Regions from separate parts of the Rhizobium sp. NFR12 genome, predicted to be linked through region 1. Evidence: predicted binding sites of a transcription regulator. Region 1 holds the regulator's gene; the other holds the start of a gene.
The links. Region 1 encodes LexA, which represses DNA repair genes until DNA is damaged. Its sites were predicted from a motif close to TGTTCNNNNTGTGTTCNG; they were not measured.
Positions count from the first base shown of each region.

Region 2: recA (recombinase RecA) is a predicted target of LexA. The motif match lies at 1,580-1,597, and genes of this name have one in related genera.

Region 1 covers NZ_FNWM01000002.1:1,068,953-1,074,717, forward strand. The annotation lists gene BLW69_RS12535 (ComEC/Rec2 family competence protein) at 1-2,123, shown strand, start outside; gene lexA (transcriptional repressor LexA) at 2,104-2,823, opposite strand; gene BLW69_RS12545 (VOC family protein) at 3,016-3,891, shown strand; gene kdsA (3-deoxy-8-phosphooctulonate synthase) at 3,896-4,741, shown strand; gene eno (phosphopyruvate hydratase) at 4,870-5,765, shown strand, end outside.
Region 2 covers NZ_FNWM01000001.1:1,477,521-1,483,285, reverse strand. The annotation lists gene alaS (alanine--tRNA ligase) at 1-203, opposite strand, end outside; gene recA (recombinase RecA) at 432-1,520, opposite strand; gene BLW69_RS07085 (cell cycle histidine kinase CckA) at 1,767-4,388, opposite strand; gene BLW69_RS07080 (flagellar biosynthetic protein FliO) at 4,664-5,752, shown strand.

The DNA.
Region 1 (5,765 bases):
GTTCTGCGCTGGCAGCGCTCGAAACCTGGCGGTGTTCGACGGTCGTGCTCGATTCGCCCGTCACGACGACCATCAGCGGGATTGTCGAACGACGCGAAGCCGATGCACAGCGCCGCTGGCGCTATATCCTCAGGATCGAGCAGACATCTGAGCCCTCGCTTTCACGACCGCCACAGCGCGTCTCGGTTCTTGCCAGAAGCCAACACGACCCTGCAGACATCGGAGAGCGCGTTTCCGGCCGTGCCAGTCTGTCGCCACCCTCTGGCCCGGCGCTTCCCGGATTGAACGATTTCGCCTTCTCCTCCTACTTCGATCAAATCGGGGCCGTTGGCTTCTTTTACGGCGCGCCTAGCGTACAACCGGCGATCGATGACCAACCCGGGTTATGGTCGGACATGCAGCGAGGGCTTTTTGCGCTTCGCAGCGCAATCGGCAATCGCATCCGCGATACGGTCAAGGGGGATGCGGGCGCTTTTGCTGCCGCAATCGTGACCGACGAGCGCCGTGCAATTTCCCGTGAGACGACCGAGGCGCTTCGTCTGTCCGGACTGGCCCATATCGTCGCGATCTCAGGCCTCAACATGGCGCTGGCAGCCGGTATCTTCTTCGTCGGCGTTCGCTCCGTCCTGTCGCTGTTTCCAGGCTTTGCGCAGGCCTATCCGATCAAGAAGTTTGCCGCGTTCGGTGCGCTTGTCATGGCGACCGCCTATTACCTGATTTCCGGGTTCGGGGTTTCCGCCGAGCGGGCCTATATCATGATGGCGGTGATGCTGGTCGCCGTGCTCGTCGATCGACCCTCCATCAGCCTTCGCAACGTCGCCCTTTCGGCAATCATCATCCTCGCCATCTCGCCGTCGGAGATTCTGGGTCCGAGTTTCCAGATGTCGTTTGCGGCAACCGCGGCACTGGTGGCAGGGTTCGCCCTCTGGACGCGATATTTCGCGAAAGGAAAGGAGGAGACAAAAGGTAGCAACCGTTGGATAACGGGTATTGCGGCGACGTTGCATTTCATTGCCGGGATCGTGGTGACGTCGCTGATCGGCAGTACGTCGACGTCGATCTATTCGATCGAGCATTTCCACCATCTGACCACCTACGGCCTCGCGGCCAATCTCGCGGCCATGCCGATCATTTCCTTCGTGGTGATGCCGGCAGGTCTCGTGGCCATGCTGCTGATGCCGTTCGGGCTGGATGCTCCCGTTCTGTTCATCATGGGCGAGGGGCTGCGGATCGTCATTCGCATTGCCGAGATCGTCGCCGCATGGGGCGGCGATATTGCCATCGGCCGGCAGAACCCGCTTTTCCTGCCTCTGGCGACGGCAGGCTTTCTGCTTCTGACGCTGCTGCGCACGCCGCTGAGGTTGACAGGCGCGCTGTTCATGGCGGTGGCTTTGCTCTTTGCGGTCCGCTCAGGCTCGGCGCCGAGGCCTGATATCGTCATATCCGAAGACGGCGCATCGGTCGGCGTGATCCAGGATGACAAGATCACCCTCAATCGAACCCGACCGCCGGGATTTATCTACGATCAATGGCGGCGAGCGCTGGTGCTTGAGACCGGAGAACAACCGCTCGCCTTGCCGGTTCTTGCCTCTTCGGAACCAGCGCGAGGTGCCAGCCTTGCGAAAAGCGATGACAGACCACCTGGACCACATTCGCGACCGGATTTGACGCGCCGGGAAATCGAATATGTCAGGGGTTTTCTTCAAGCATTGAAGCCCGGACGATTCGCCTGTCTGCCGAAAATCCTGTGCGCGGCGCAGACTGCTCAGGACATCCGGATCGTCACCGTCGAAGACAACCGATACACCGGTCTTGCCTGCGATGTCGGTCGGATCATCGTCTCGCCCGGCGCACGCTTCGATACTTGCCGCTCCGGCGCCTTGCTTCTCAGCGGGCGGACGTTGCGCCGGACTGGCGCACTGGAAATCACCATTATTCCGAACGCGACAGCGCCAGACATCAAGATTACGGCGGCGATGCGAGACAGCGCACAGACCTCAAGCCGTCCGTGGACCGTCCACCGGTTCTATGACTGGCGAACGGGACAATTCGACTTTGGCATCCCGGAGGCTGTTGCTGCGCATCTCCGGGATGACACCGTTCTTAATGATAGCGGCGAATAAGGCCGACAAGCTTGCCCTGGACCTTCACCCGGTCGGGCGGGAAGATGCGGGTCTCGTAAGCCGGGTTTGCCGCTTCCAGTGCGATCGAGGCACCCTTGCGGCGGAACCGCTTCAGGGTCGCTTCTTCCTCATCGACCAGGGCAACGATGATATCGCCTGGACTTGCGGTGCTGGTATTCTTGATGATGACGGTATCGCCATCGAGGATGCCGGCATCGATCATCGAATCGCCCTTCACTTCGAGCGCGTAATGATCGCCGGAACCCAGCATCTCGATCGGAACGGCGATGTCATGGGTGTTGTTCTGGATCGCGGAGATCGGCACGCCGGCAGCGATTCGACCCATGACCGGAATGTTTGTCGAGAACGGATTGTCCGCCATGACCGGCGCCGGCTTCTGAGCGACGACCGGTTGCGTTTTGCCGAGGCTTCCCTCGATGACACTGGGAGAAAATCCCCGTCGCGGATGAAGGTTCGCCACATAGGCGTCAGGCAGCTTGATCACTTCGAGCGCGCGTGCTCTGTTCGGCAGACGGCGAATAAAGCCACGCTCCTCGAGCGCGGTGATCAGCCTATGGATGCCGGACTTCGATGCAAGGTCGAGAGCGTCCTTCATTTCGTCAAACGACGGCGGCACGCCTGATTCTTTCATCCGCTCGTGGATGAACAGAAGTAACTCCTGTTGCTTGCGTGTCAGCATGGACGGGACCCTCAGAATTGGAAACAAATGCAGAACGGACGCTATATGTTCTATCTGTGTTCCGCAAGCCCCAAATTTCTGCTCAAGAATAGTCTCATTTCAGCGTTCGATCACGTATTCAGTTCGTGCGCAGCACTTGCCGAGTTTCCCGCGATAGCCAATGTTCTGCGGAATAAGACTTTGGGGGTGTAAGTGGGTAACAAGTCAGTCGATCATTTGGTTCTGCCCGTTGCAGATCTGGCGTCAGCGCGGGGGAGGTTGACCGCTCTCGGCTTTACTGTGGCACCTGAAGGTGTTCACCCTTTCGGCACGGCCAATGCCTGCATATTCTTCGCGGATGGCTCGTACCTCGAGCCACTGGCCATTGTTAACCGTCGGCAAGCCTCGCTTGCGGCAAAACGAGGCAACGTGTTCACCGATCGCGACATCCGCTTTCGCGGCCAGCGGAAAAGGGAAGGTCTATCGGCGGTGGTCGTCGGGACGCAGGATGCAGCGGCCGATCATATCCGTTTTGTGGACGGGCACATGTCTGCGGGCGAGATGCTTCAATTCTCCCGCCCGATGCAGTTGCCCGATGGTAGGGAGAGCGAAGTCTCATTCCGTCTGGCCTTCGCGGCAGTTCCCGAGGTCGATGACATCTTGCTGTTTTCCTGCCAGCGAATGGCCGCATTACCGGAAGATCGCGGTGGTCTTGATGAGCACGCAAACGCCGTTACAGGCCTTCGAGAGATCGTATTTTCTGCAGATGACCCGCTGGAGTTTCTGCCGCTTTTCGAAACCGTGTTCGAGACGCAACCCGAGCAAGGGAAAGACGGTCTGCGGATCGAAGCTGCCAATGCCAGCATCCGCATTCAATCCAACGACACGTTCAGCGACGAGTTCCGGTCTTCGATGAAGCCCTTGTTATCGTCGCGCCTCGCTGCGCGCGGGATCATCTTCAAGACCACCGATCTCGCCGTGACAGAGATCACCCTTGCTGCTAATGACGTCGCATTCATCCGCAGGGATGGCCGCGTGATCGTGTCGGCAGCCCCGGGGCAAGGTGTGGTTTTCGGTTTCGAGGAATAGTGAAATGACAGTCTCCGCCAATTCTGAAGTGTCCGTGGGCGAGGGGAGTTCGAAAGTCGTTTTTTCCAACACGGCAAAGCTCTCGCTGATTGCCGGTCCCTGCCAGATGGAAAGCCGTGATCACGCCTTCATGATCGCGGGTACGCTTGTCGAACTCTGCAAGAAGCTCGGCCTCGGCCTCGTCTACAAATCCTCCTTCGACAAGGCCAACCGCACGTCGATCTCCGGCAAGCGCGGCATCGGCTTGGACAACGCGATGGCAATCTTTGCCGATCTGAAGACGGAATTCGGCTTTCCCGTTCTGACCGACATTCACACTGAAGAGCAATGCGCTCTCGTGGCGGATACGATCGATATCCTGCAGATCCCCGCCTTCCTGTCGCGCCAGACGGACTTGCTCGTCGCGGCCGCAAAGACGGGTTGCGCGATCAACGTGAAGAAGGGCCAGTTCCTGGCGCCCTGGGACATGAAGAATGTTCAGGCGAAGTTCCTCGAAAGCGGCAATCCCAATGTGATGCTGTGCGAGCGCGGTGCCTCGTTCGGCTACAACACGCTTGTCTCCGACATGCGCTCGCTGCCGATCATGGCGGCTCTCGGAAGCCCCGTTATTTTTGACGCAACCCATTCCGTGCAGCAGCCCGGCGGCCAGGGCGGTTCTTCCGGCGGCCAGCGCGAATTTGTCGAAACGCTGGCGCGGGCAGCCGTCGCCGTCGGCGTTGCTGGCGTCTTTATCGAAACCCACGAAGACCCTGACAACGCACCGTCCGACGGTCCGAACATGGTCCACCTGAAGGACATGCCGCGCCTTCTGGAAAAGCTGCTGGCCTTCGACGCCATCGCAAAAGGCTGACGGCGTCGAAAAACCGCCGAATTGACTGGATTGTAATCCGCGTGTCATCGACGATCGAACAATGTCGCTGACCCGCCTGTTCGCTGAGCCTGGGCATTCAGGCTCGCACATCAACCGAGGAGAGACCCTTGACCGCCATTACCGACATCATCGCTCGCGAAATACTGGACAGCCGCGGCAATCCTACCGTCGAGGTGGATGTTTACCTGGAAGACGGCTCGATGGGCCGTGCTGCCGTTCCATCGGGAGCCTCCACGGGCGCGCATGAAGCCGTCGAACTTCGCGATGGTGGCAAGCGCTATGGTGGCAAGGGCGTCGAAAAGGCCGTCGAAGCCGTCAACACCGAGATCTTCGATGCGATCGGCGGCTTCGATGCCGAAAGCCAGATCCACATCGACAAGACACTGATCGCGCTCGACGGCACCCCGAACAAGTCGCGCCTTGGTGCCAACGCCATCCTCGGCGTCTCGCTTGCGGTCGCCAAGGCCGCAGCCGAATCGTCCGGTCTGCCGCTCTATCGCTATATCGGCGGCGCTTCTGCCCATCTCCTGCCGGTCCCAATGATGAACATCATCAACGGTGGCGCTCATGCCGACAACCCGATCGATTTCCAGGAATTCATGATCATGCCTGTCGGCGCCGAAACGCTGAAGGATGCCGTGCGCATGGGCGCGGAAATCTTCCACGTTCTCAAGAAGGAACTGGCAGCACAGGGTCACAACACCAATGTCGGCGACGAAGGCGGTTTCGCACCGGGCCTGAAGAGCGCGCCGGAAGCCCTCGACTTCATCATGAAGTCGGTCGAAAAGGCTGGCTACCGGCCGGGCGATGACGTCCACCTGGCGCTTGATTGCGCGGCCACCGAGTTCTTCAAGAACGGCAAGTACGAGCTGGAAGGCGAGGGCCGCTCGCTGGAGCCGGAAGCCATGGCCGATTACCTGGCAGAACTTGCCGGCAAGTACCCGATCATCTCGATCGAAGACGGCATGTCGGAAGACGACTGGGCCGGCTGGAAGTATCTGAC
Region 2 (5,765 bases), on a different contig from region 1:
ACGCATTTCTGGGAGGTGGTCGCCGTGGTGTAGGGGCGCTTTTCAAGACCGGTAAAGACGTTCTTGAACTGCACCATACCGGCATTGGTAAACATCAGCGTCGGGTCATTGCGCGGCACAAGCGGGGACGAGGACACAACCTCGTGGCCGTTCATTTGGAAATAGTCGAGAAACGTCGACCGGATTTCATTCACGCCGCTCATGCTAAGCCCTTTTTATCGCCGGGTGCGATGCTGTTATTCGAAGACGAAAGGCTTGTATCGTCCGCGTTCCCGACTGTCCAGCCACAGCACCCCTAATCATCCCAAACCCGCCCGAAACGCAGACCGGCCGCGCATCTTTGCGATGGCGGCCGGCAAGATTTGAAAGCCGAAAAACCGGCGAAGATCAGCGTCAGGATGCCCTAGACCGGCATCCCAACCCAAGCCCGATCAAGGGTCGGGGGCCTGGTCGCCGTCATTGGCATCGGGTCCGCCATTCTGCAGGAACTTATCGGCGATCAGGCCGGCATTCTGGCGCAGCGACGTCTCGATTTCACGCGCCACTTCCGGGTTGTCTCGCAGGAACGACTTCGCGTTCTCGCGGCCCTGACCAAGGCGCTGGCTGTTGTAGGAGAACCATGCGCCCGACTTCTCGACGATCCCAGCCTTAACGCCGAGATCGACGAGCTCGCCGGTCTTGGACACGCCCTCGCCATACATGATGTCGAATTCGACCTGCTTGAACGGAGGCGCCATCTTGTTCTTGACGACCTTGACGCGCGTCTGGTTGCCGACGACTTCTTCGCGTTCCTTGACCTGGCCGATGCGGCGAATGTCGAGACGGACGGACGCGTAGAATTTCAGCGCGTTACCGCCTGTCGTCGTTTCCGGCGAACCGAACATCACGCCGATCTTCATGCGGATCTGGTTGATGAAGATCACCATCGTCTTCGACTTGGAGATCGACGCTGTCAGCTTGCGCAGTGCCTGGCTCATCAGACGGGCCTGAAGACCCGGCAGGCTGTCGCCCATTTCGCCTTCGATTTCGGCGCGCGGCGTCAATGCCGCAACCGAGTCGATGACGAGAACGTCGACAGCACCGGAACGCACCAGCGTATCGGTGATCTCAAGCGCCTGCTCACCCGTATCAGGCTGCGAGATCAGGAGGTTATGCAGATCGACGCCGAGCTTGCGGGCATAGACCGGATCGAGTGCGTGTTCCGCGTCGACGAAGGCGCAAACACCGCCACCCTTCTGAGCCTCGGCAATGGTCTGCAGGGCAAGCGTTGTCTTGCCCGAGCTTTCCGGACCATAGATTTCGACGATACGGCCCTTCGGCAGACCGCCGATGCCGAGCGCAATATCAAGGCTCAGGGAACCGGTGGAAACTGTCTCGATCTCGACGATGCTATCGTTCGAGCCAAGCTTCATGATCGATCCCTTACCGAAGGATCGTTCGATCTGTGAGAGTGCTGCTTCGAGCGCCTTGCTCTTGTCCACGCCTTTATCCTCTACGAGCCGCAATGAATTCTGTGCCATGAGGTCCCACCTTTAGGTTATTGCCGCCACGCAAGCAATGAAGCAGCCGATGGACATCGTGTACTCTTTTTGTTCTCATCAATCAAGAGGCTTTTATCAGCTTGATTGAACTGCGTTATCGCGATTTCGTTCCCGGAACGTTCTCGCGCACATAACCTGTGGAAAATCAGGCGTTAAAGCAAGAAGCCTCGCGGTTCGACGGACGAATCGCGAGGCTCCATAAAGGTTGGCAGGCGGATCAGAAAATCAGTCCGAGTCGAGCATCTCGCGAACCGCAACGGCAAGCTGCTTCAGCGAAAACGGCTTGGGCAGAAAACCGAACTTCGCATCGGCCGGCAGGTTGCGCGCAAACGCGTCCTCCGCGTATCCGGAGACGAAGATGAACTTCAGATCCGGATAGGATTTCCGCAGTTCCGTCAGAAGCGTCGGCCCGTCCATCTCAGGCATTACAACGTCGGAAACGACGATATCAACCTTGCCTTCGAGCTCGTCCATGATGTCGAGTGCTTCGACGCCGGATCCGGCTTCGTGCACGGTATAACCGCGCGTTTCCAGCATGCGCTTGCCACCCCGGCGAACCGCTTCTTCATCTTCCACAAGCAGCACGACCGCAGACTTGCCTGTGAGATCCATGTCTTCCGCCGGCGCTTTCAAAGCCACAGGCTGTGCGGCTGCCAGAGCTGCAGCCTCTGCGGCCTCTGGCGTGATGACCGGTATTTCGGGAATGTGACGCGGCAGGAACAGCCGGAAACTCGTTCCGCGACCGACTTCCGATTCCGGATAGATATAGCCGCCGGACTGTTTGATGATGCCATAGACCATCGAAAGGCCGAGACCTGTCCCCTTGCCCACTTCCTTGGTGGTGAAGAACGGCTCGAAGATCTTGTCCATGATCTCGGGCGGAATGCCCGTGCCGCTGTCGGCAACCTCGACCATCACGAGATCTTCCGCCGGCAGATCGGCCTGATGGAAGCTGCTGGTTTCCTCGGCCGTCACATTGCGGGTCTTGATCAGGATCGTGCCGCCCTGCGGCATCGCATCGCGCGCGTTGACGCAGAGGTTGATGAGAACCTGTTCGAACTGCGACAGGTCGGTACGCACCGGCCACAGGTCACGCCCGTAGTCGACATCGAGCTTGACATTGGTGCCGGAAATCAGCCGGTCGACCAGCATCCGCAGGTCGCCCACCACATCGGTGAGGTTCAGCACCGCCGGACGCATCGTCTGCTTACGCGAGAAGGCCAAAAGCTGGCGCACCAGAACGGCGGCCCGGTTGGCGTTGCGCTTGATTTCCATCAGGTCGGCAAAGCTCGCATCGGACGGACGCGCCTGCAAAAGCAGGTGATCGGAGGACAGAAGGATTGCCGTCAGCACATTGTTGAAATCGTGGGCGATGCCGCCGGCAAGCGTGCCCACAGCGTTCAACTTCTGGGTCTGCGCCATCTGCGTCTCGAGCGCCTTCTGCTCGGTCGTCTCGACGGAATAGATGATGGCCGCCTCTTCGGGTGCCTCGTCGCTCTCGTCGATCACCGCATTGACGTAGAAACGCAGATAGCGGGTCTCGTCGCCCGGATGCCGCGAATCGATCGGAGTAATGTCGCCCTGACGGTCGCGTGCGGCAGCAAGCGCCGCCATCAGCTGATCGCGGGTCGTCTCGTGCGCGATACGCTCCAGCGACGCACCGCTTTCCACGTCGTCGCGGGTCAGAACCCCGGCGAACAGTCGCAGGAACGGCGCATTGATGCGCAGGATCCGGCCTTCGCCATCAACGGACGCAATGGCCATCGGCGTGTTGTTGAAAAAGCGCGTGAAACGCATTGCCGACGCGGATTGATCGGTGTCCTCACCATGCGGCCGGTTGATCACGACACTGCGGCTTTCGCCGGGCGCACCGTCGCGCATGGAGCTGACGCTGTGAACAAGTCGCACCGGCAGGCTCTGGCCGTTGGCACGGCGCAGGTCGAGATCGAGCGTTTCCGTACGCTTCAGACCTGGCGCCGGCTGAACCGATTGGATCAGCGCCATGCCCTCGCCCGCCACGAGATCGTCGATCGTCATCGATCCAGGAGAAAACTTGGTCAGATCGAGACCCAGCCATTCAGCCAGCGTGGCGTTGAGATAGAAGATCTCGCCCTTCTTGCCCGCGGAAAAGAACCCGACCGGCGCATGGTCGAGGTAGTCGATGGCGTTTTGCAGTTCGCGAAAGAAACGCTCCTGGTCCGACCGTTCCGAGGTCGTGTCGGTAATCTGCCAGATGTCGAGCTGCGCCTTGTTGTTTCCCGAACCCGCCAGAAGGCCGGCCTTCAGCCTGTACCAGAAGGCGCCCGCACCATTCTCTCCAACGACGGCAGTGCCCGTGCTGCGGCCAAGCGGCTGCAGCAGGCGGAATTCTTCATGACCCTCGCGGCCTTCCCGCAGCGCGGATGTCAGCCTGTAAAGCGCCTCGTTGGATTCGCGCGACTTGGACAGAAGCGTTTCAAGGGACTGGATATCGCTCTTTTTCGTCGCACCGGTCATCCGACCATAGGCAGCGTTCGCGTAGACGATGCGACCCTTGATGTCCGTGATCAGGATACCGTCCGGATGGCCGGCCAAGAAAGCGCGGGCGAGATCGTCGGACCGCGATTGCGGCATGACTTCCACGAGGCCTATCATCGAAGAGACGAGGAAAAATATGCCGACCATGGCAAGGATGCCCAGCAGGCCGAGCACAATCTCATTGTCGAGTGCCTGCTGAAAAACCACAAAAGCGACTGCAACGCCCAGCAGCACCAGCGCCAGAAGCACGATCCGAAGAATGGTTCCACCCCGCGTCTTACGCTCGACCAGTGGGGTCTCGTAGTTGCCGCCCTGCTGCAACTTCGTCATCAATCCCTCGCATTTCGCAACGGCCGACTGCCGAAGCCATCCTACTGCGGCCGTCATGCTCCACGGAGCCGAAAACCCTATGATTCCTTCTTAGCAAGTTGTCGGCGACGCAAAAAGCTCCGTTGTGCCAGAAAACCCGGGACAGTGAAGACTTGTGCCCTATCTTTCCTCTCCGAAGTGATGTTTTCCATCAAGACAGCATCGCAGCACCCCTTGATCGAAGCGAAAATTGTCGTCTTTTCAAATGTGACGATTGGCATGAGGAGTATCAGCACATGGCCGAAGAACTGATGGGCGCCTATGGCAGCCGGATGGTAATCGCGGTCCTCGGTGTCGGCATCGGGCTTCTCTTCCTGTTCGGCATCCTGTGGATGCTGCGCGGTCGCAATGGACCGTCGCCGTTCGTCCGCGGGGGACGCAACCGCAATCCGCGGCTGCAGGTGCTGGATGCGGCAGCCGTCGATGCACGTCGCCGCCTCGTGCTGATCCGCCGCGACGGCGTGGAGCACCTCGTCATGATCGGCGGGCCGACCGATATCGTGATCGAAACCGGCATCGCGACGAACTCGCCCTCACATCCCTCCGCCATTGAAAGCGCGCCTTCTGAACCGCGCCCCGCACTTGCCCAGAGGCAGCGTCCGGACCCTCGCCCGGCAGCTCTGCCGGAGGCCGAACGGCCTGAGCCCATGCGGGAGATTTCAGTGCGCGATGACACCCCGCGTGCGAAGCCACCACTCGCGACCCAGCCGTCTCCCATTCCCGCTCGCCCTGTGAGCCCGGTATCCCGGTCGGAGCCGACGCCGACTGCGTCCGTATCGCCACCCGCCCCGCAGCGACTGGATCCGCCAGCAAGACAGTCCGCCCCCGAGCCACAGCGTCCGGCACCGACCGTCGTCATCCCGGCAACGGTTTCGACAGCCGCTGGCGTTGCCGCAGCGCCGATCGCCGCGGCAGCGATCACGGCGATCCCGCAGCCTGCACCATCCAGGGTCGACGATGCGGCAAACGCGCTTGAAGCCGCGCGCAGTCGGGTTCTTGCTCACGCCGAGCCCGACCAGCCGACAGAACCGTCGCGCGTTGTCCCGATCAATCCTGAGGACCTCTCGACCGGCGGACAGCCGGCCCTCGAAAAGCCGAAGATGCTCGGGAGCGATTTCGAGAAAATTCTGGAAGAGGAAATGGCACAAAACCTTGCGGCGCGGGAAAACGCCGGCCGCGAGACGATCGCGGTACCAGCACCAAACCGCCAGTTGCCGCAGCGCGATCCTGCTGTCGCACCGATTACCGGCGCGACTGCCGAGCCATCACTTCAGGACGAAGTCGCCCGTATATTTGGGGAAATGTCCGCCACGCGCGATAAATGACATGCAGGGCCGC